Regions from separate parts of the Sphingomonas sp. BL-S-28 genome, predicted to be linked through region 1. Evidence: riboswitches for the same ligand, from Rfam matches in the RefSeq annotation. Region 1 holds a riboswitch; each other region holds the start of a gene.
The links. Region 1 has a riboswitch for cobalamin ahead of ACZ1JC_RS01895 (TonB-dependent receptor). Riboswitches for the same ligand answer to the same signal wherever they lie in the genome.

Region 1 (2,198 bases):
CTGCCCCAGTTGGCATAGACCTCAAACTGCGATGTGATTGCGTATGCGGCGGATAACTTCGGCGAAACGATGGAATCGTGGCCCTTGCCTTCGCCAAGATCGGCCGCGGCGGCATCACGCGCGCGCACCGTGTAATGGTAGTAATCGCCGCGCAGGCCGCCTGTCAGGCGCAGACCGGCCAGCGGCTTCCACGTCGCTTCGCCGTAGAGCGCGCCTGACAGTTCCTCGACATGATAACGGCCGAGAGAGTAGAGGAATTCGCGGTTCGATGTGCGGTTGACGCCCACGCTGCCGATATGGTCATAGCGATTTTCGGTGCCGACCGACAGTTCCAGACTGTCGGCAATCTGCCATTGCTTGCGGGCCGTCAGCCCTGTCACCCAGCGTTTGTCGAACTGGTCGATCTGGGCGCTGGTGCCGTCGGGATCGGCGTATGTCGGGTTGGAATACATGTTCCAGTCGTAATACTGGGCATAGACATTCGCGCTCCACGTGGCTTGTGTGATCCCCACATTGCCGACGAAGCGCGTCGTTCGGCCCCGTGCCGAAGGATCGGGCGAACAGAATACGTCGTCGCAGATATCCGAGCCGATGATGCGTTCGGGGATCTGTTCGGTCGGCCGCCAGGTCGCGTGATAGGCGTGGAGCGAGGCCTGAACCGTGCCTTCGCCAACGGGAATCGAGTATTTGGCAAAGCCGGCGTAATGGCGCAGGTGTTCGGCTTCTTCCCATGGTCCGTCATAGCGCTTGGCCTGTCCCACGAGTGTGAGATTGCCGCCGCCAAGATCCTTGATCGTGCCGCCGGCAGCCAGGCGGCCGGACTTGTAGGAACCGCCTTCCACAGAGAGCCAGGGCCGATCGAAAGCGTCGATCGTGGTCATATAGGCCGCGCCGGCCAGCGCGAAATCGCCGCCGTCTGCCCTGTAGGGGCCTTTGCGGAAATCCTCGCGCGCGACGATCTCCGGGATCAGGCCGTTGAGCTCCAGATAGCCTTGCCCGTGCCCGTGCGTGCGCAGGTTCATCTGCACGCCATCGATGTAAGTGGTGAAATCGGTGCCATGATCGAGGTTGAAGCCGCGCAGGAAGTACTGATTGGCTTTGCCGCTGCCGGAATGCTGAGCGGCCACCATCCCCGGTACCGCTTCCAGGAGTTCGGCCACGCGTAGCAGAGGCCGAACGAGCAGGTCCGAGCCGCCGACGCTGCCCTCGCTGGCAGCATGGGCCGTGCCGATCTTCGCTTCGCCGCGCCCAAAGACAAGGATTTCGGCAGCCTCGCCGCTTCCGGAATCACTGGCGGACGATCCCGCCGAAGGCGCATCTTCGGCATGGGCTGTCGCACCGACAAGAGCGGCGCCCACGAATAGGCCCGCGCGCAGCACGTTCATGTAGATAGTCATCAAAATTCCCCCGGCGCCTGCGACTGGGGGTGAAGGCGTGCCGCCAACGACGGTCGGCGCGCGTCGACGGCCGGACGCCCGAGGCGACCGTTACGCGAACCGATGCGGCCTTCACCGCTCGTTCGTCGCTCAGACGGAAAAATTACCGGGCCTCGGCCATCCCCTGGACCAAAGCGAGAGCGACCAGACGCCGGCAGGTCTCCTGGCTCACGGGTCAATGCGACGATGCACGGCCTTCCCAGGCCTCGCATGGTTTAGCGTCCGGCCCAGTGGCTGCGGCGGGCGTCCTTGCCCCGCCGCGAATGTACATCGCGCTCACCGCTTACAGTTGCAGGGACAGCCCCGGATTCGAGAGACAAGCTCTCTCACCGTGTTCCCTATTAAGCCTCTTTCGAGGCACCGGCGCGATCTTACCCATCGCCTTTTAAAGGTAATGGATGGCGCCAGCTATCCTGCATCACTCCATCACGCAAGCCGCTGTGACGATCCCACGTTTTTCGTCGCGGAAACGGGCAGTTGGTGACGGCGAACAACCGCCGTTGGCTCGCACTTAAGGCGAGGTCTGCAATTACGGGCGAATTGCTGCTGGCGGCACTACCAGTCCGGCACATTCTCGTTGACCGGTGCCCCGTGGCTGGATTTTCGCAGCGAGTTGCGCCTCGTAGGGCGATTCCAACGCGGCCAAGCCGACAGGGGCAAGCAGCGCCATGGCTATGAAGTCTGGCCTGCAGCGCCTACGTGGTCTGCCAAAGGATGAAAGCATAGGTGTCCGCTGCTTCGCGATCCTGTTGGCTGCGGGTA
Region 2 (2,198 bases), 600 kb from region 1:
GCCGTGCGCCAGCCCGCGCGCGATGCAGGCCGTGGCCAGTGAAGACAGCGCATAGTTGGCCGGTATCGCCGCCAGCAGCCTGGCTGCTAGGTTCGTCCTGGTAATGCCGGTTGCAGAAGATGCCATGGCGCCTGTTCTGCCTGTTACCGAGCGACGCGCGCCAAGCGCAGCACCGCCGCGAAATCGGCCGGACTCGGGCCGAATGGTTTGCCGGATGAAGTCGTTGTTTTCACGCGTAGACCACCTTCCGACATGCTATTGCGAGCCATTCGCACAAATTCGGCTGCTAGGCGTTGGCGGTGGTCGAGTCAATCGCCCGAAGCCTAAAACTGACGTGGAATAGCCATGCATCGCCGGAACGCCGGTGCGGAATGATGCCGCAGCCGAATGCGCCGTCCGGATGCAGGCTTGCGGGCCATGGTCGCGAAGGCTAGGAGCCTGCCTGTCTGCTGCCGCTCCAACGGCGGCGGGCAAGATCGCGCCGGTGCCTCGCAAGAGGCTTAATACGGGAACACGGTAAGAGCGGGTTTTGCGCTCAATTCCGGGGCTGTCCCTGCAACTGTAAGCGGTGAGCGCGATGCACATTCGCGGCGGGACGACGATTTCCGCCGCAGCCACTGGGCCGGACGCTAAATCATGCGGGGCCTGGGAAGGCCGTGCATCGCGTGATGACCCGCGAGCCAGGAGACCTGCCGGCGCGATGTCGCTCTTGCCGCGGCCCAGGGAATGGCCAAGGCACGGTAACTCTTCCGTCTGAGCGACGTGATGCATGCGGCCGGGGCCGCAACGGCATGCCACGTCGGGCGCGCGCGCCTGTCCGTCGTCGCAGGCCGGGCGTCGCGTTTCGGGCATCCGGACGCGGCGAGACGCTCCGCCCGTTTTCGAGTTACCGGCGCGCGGGAGAAGACCGTTGAGCAAAGTTCCCACCACCGTCATCACCGGCTTCCTTGGCGCCGGCAAGACCACGCTGATCCGCCACCTGCTGCAGAACGCCAAGGGCCGCCGCCTCGCCCTCATCATCAACGAGTTCGGCGATGTCGGCGTCGACGGCGAACTGGTGAAGGGCTGCAATGACGAAGCCTGCCCGGAAGACGATATCGTCGAACTGGCCAATGGCTGCATCTGCTGCACCGTCGCCGACGACTTCCTGCCGACCATGCAGAAGCTGCTCGACCGCGAGAACAAGCCCGATCACATCATCATCGAGACCAGCGGCCTTGCCCTACCCAAGCCGCTGGTAAAGGCCTTCCAGTGGCCCGACATCCGCACCCGTGCCACCGTTGACGGCGTGGTCGCCCTGATCGACGCCGATGCCGTCGCGGCCGGCCGCTTCGCCACCGACGAGGCAGCGCTGGCGGCGGCCCGCGCGGCCGATCCGATGCTGGACCACGAAAGCCCGCTGGAAGAACTGTTCGAGGAACAGCTGGGCTGCGCCGACATGGTCGTGCTCAACAAGACCGACCTCGTCGACGCCGATGCCCTCGCCCATGTCGAGACGCTGGTGCTGGCCGAGACACGCCCCGGCGTGAAGATCGTGCGCGCCGATCACGGCGCTGTCGACATCGCCGCGCTGCTGGGCATCACTGCCGCGGCCGAGGACGATCTCGATTCCCGCCCCTCCCACATCGATGGGTTGGACGAGGACCACGACCATGACGATTTCGACAGCTTCGTGGTTTCTGGCGGCGATGTAGCCGATCTCGACGCACTTCTCGCCCGCCTGAAGGACCTGATCGCGGAACACGACATTCTGCGCGTGAAGGGCATGGTCGCGGTCGGCGGCAAGCCCAGCCGCCTTGTGGTGCAGGCCGTCGGCCCGCGCATCCAGCACTTCTACGACCGCGCCTGGCTGCCGCAGGAAGTGCGCCGCACCCAGCTTGTCGTCATCGGCCAGAAGGGGCTGGACCGCGCTGCCATCGAGGCGGGGCTGGCCGGGGTTCTCGGTACTGTAGACGCCTGATGCACCTGCTGTCCGCCACACCGGGGACGATCTCGGGCGGCGAGGAGGCGATCGACCTCGACCAGTCTCCCGGCGACATGGTGATCCTCACCGTGGCGGACAGCGAACTCGCCTGCTTCGCGGGCGCTGCGGCGCGAATGCCGGAAGGCGCACCCAGCATCCGCCTCGCCAACCTGCTGCAATTGCGCCACCCCTACTCGATCGACCTCTATGTCGAAAAGGTGATCGCCAAGGCCAA
Region 3 (2,198 bases), on a different replicon from region 1:
ATGCCGTCTCCTCCTGCACCGGCGCCCGAATCAGCTCCGGCATCGGCGGCATCCGCAGCCCGGGCGACGGTGGGGACGGCGATGGAGACGAGTGCCAGCGCAAGCGGGCTGGCGGCGGTGAGAATGGGGTACTTCATGGCATTTCCTTCGATACAGTCGTCGAAGCTCCAGCCAAAGGCAGCGGCACGAAGAACACGCGGGCGCGCGCTCGGCATCGCTGCCGGGCGCTCGGACGGCGTACCCCGCGCCGGCGCTGGTCCGGCGGAGCAGTGGCTGTCGTTGCGCGAGGAAATCCCCCCGTTCACCCGGCACACCCTGTCCGGACGAAGAACGACTGCGACGGGCAGGTCTCCTGGCTCGCGGGTCGGTGCCGGTTCAGCCGCCTTCTCGGGAATTGCGCCGGTTTCAATGGCTTGGCCCCCAATGGCGAAATGGCCGAACGGCTCGCCGCTTACAGTTGCAGGGGCAGCCCAGGTCTTACACCTGTGTTCCCTTTTGATCCCCTTGCGGGGAACCTGTCGCGGCGCGGCAACTATCGTGCGGGAAGCCGGCTGGCAAGTGTGCGACGCTTGCGCCCTTGCGCAAAGTGCCATAGGCGGGGCGGCGCAAGGGGTGCCCGAAAGGGCTTAATCGGGAAGCCCGGGGCCGCGGCGACGTTCGCGGCAGGCCGGCACTGCTCCCGCAACTGTAGCCGGGGATGCGCCCCGCCATATGCCATTGGGCCGAAAGGCATCCGAGAAGGCGGCGGAAAGGCGCGACGATCCGGCAAGTCAGGAAACCGGCCCTTCGCTGTCGATCCTTCGCGCGGGCGGGATGTACCGGGCGGACGGGGCGGGGTTCCATCGCGGGAACCGCCTTGGCGAGACGACAAGCCGCATGTCGTGTCGAAGGGAGCCTGTACGAAATGACACCGATCCGCTGATCCACTCGCCCCGGCGATATCGCCCCGGGACCTTTCGTGCACGCGCCTTCCTTCCATTTTGCCGGGAGACCATTGCCCATGAACGCCGCCGCCAAACCTGCCTTCGCCCGCCTTGACCTTTACGTGTTCGCCGCGCTGGCCGCGCTCATGCTGGTGACGCGCAGCCATTCGCTGAGCCACCTGGTCCATTTGCCCGATACAGACCTTGCCAGCTTCTTCGTGCTGGGCTTCTTCGTGCGCCGCATTTCCGCCTTCGCCGCGCTGTTCACGCTCGGTTTCGCGATTGACGTGGTGGTAATCCGGGTGCTGGGCGGTTCGGGCTTCTGCTTCACGCCCGCCTACTGGATGCTGCTGCCGGGGCACGCCGTGCTGTGGTTCGCCGGCCGTTTCGCCGCCACCCGCTGGGGAGATCGCCTTGCCGCCCTGCCCGCGATCGCCGCGCTGCTGGTCGCCGCCACATTCACCTCGCACCTGCTGACGAGCGGCGGGTTCTACTTCCTTGGCGGCCGCTTTGCGGATCCGACGCTGGCCGGATTCCTGCCGCGCATCGTTCGCTATTTCCCCGGCAACCTGCTGGCCACGCTGCTGTGGGCCGGTGTTGCCGCCGCGCTCTGGGCACTGGTGGTGAGCGCGCGTCCCGATTTGCGCCTCCAGCGCAGCCGATGACCAGCTGCCCGGCGCTGCTGGTCGCCGCGCCCGCATCGGGCCAGGGCAAGACACTGGTCACGGCCGCCCTCGCCCGCCGCCACGCCCGCGAAGGGCGGCGCGTGCGCCTGTTCAAATGCGGGCCGGACTTTCTGGACCCCATGGTGCTCGAAGCCGCCAGCGGCGCCCCGGTGCATCAGTTGGACCTCTTCATGGTGGGTGAGGCGCAATGCCACGCCCTGCTGCACGAAGCCGCGCAAGAGGCCGACCTGATCCTGATCGAAGGGGTGATGGGTCTGTTCGACGGCGATCCTTCCGCAGCAGACCTCGCCCGCCGGTTCGGCGTGCCGGTGCTGGCGGTGATCGACGGTTCGGCCATGGCGCAGACTTTCGGTGCGCTGGTCCACGGCCTTGCCAGCTACCGCCCGGACGTGACGGTGGCCGCCGTGCTGGCGAATCGCGTGGGCAGCCCGCGCCATGCGGAGATGCTGGAACAGGGCGTGCCCCCCGGCGTGCGCTGGCTTGGCGCAATGGCACGCGACACCGCGATTAGCCTGCCGGAGCGGCACCTCGGCCTTGTGCAGGCCGGCGAAGTGGGCGATCTCGCCGCGCGGCTGGACCGGGCGGCGGA

Region 2: linked by a shared signal. The riboswitch ahead of cobW (cobalamin biosynthesis protein CobW) and the one ahead of ACZ1JC_RS01895 (TonB-dependent receptor) in region 1 are both predicted to bind cobalamin.
Region 3: linked by a shared signal. The riboswitch ahead of ACZ1JC_RS14145 (hypothetical protein) and the one ahead of ACZ1JC_RS01895 (TonB-dependent receptor) in region 1 are both predicted to bind cobalamin.

What each region holds. Positions count from the first base shown of each region.
Region 1 is NZ_CM145483.1:424,304-426,501, forward strand. Features, by position in the region: gene ACZ1JC_RS01895 (TonB-dependent receptor) at 1-1,397, opposite strand, end outside; cobalamin riboswitch at 1,573-1,816, opposite strand; gene ACZ1JC_RS01900 (prolyl oligopeptidase family serine peptidase) at 2,132-2,198, opposite strand, start outside.
Region 2 is NZ_CM145483.1:1,906,200-1,908,397, reverse strand. Features, by position in the region: gene ACZ1JC_RS08090 (hypothetical protein) at 1-126, opposite strand, end outside; cobalamin riboswitch at 466-711, shown strand; gene cobW (cobalamin biosynthesis protein CobW) at 911-1,960, shown strand; gene cobN (cobaltochelatase subunit CobN) at 1,960-2,198, shown strand, end outside.
Region 3 is NZ_CM145484.1:1,137,842-1,140,039, reverse strand. Features, by position in the region: gene ACZ1JC_RS14150 (TonB-dependent receptor plug domain-containing protein) at 1-137, opposite strand, end outside; cobalamin riboswitch at 326-534, opposite strand; cobalamin riboswitch at 592-801, shown strand; gene ACZ1JC_RS14145 (hypothetical protein) at 1,001-1,588, shown strand; gene ACZ1JC_RS14140 (cobyrinate a,c-diamide synthase) at 1,585-2,198, shown strand, end outside.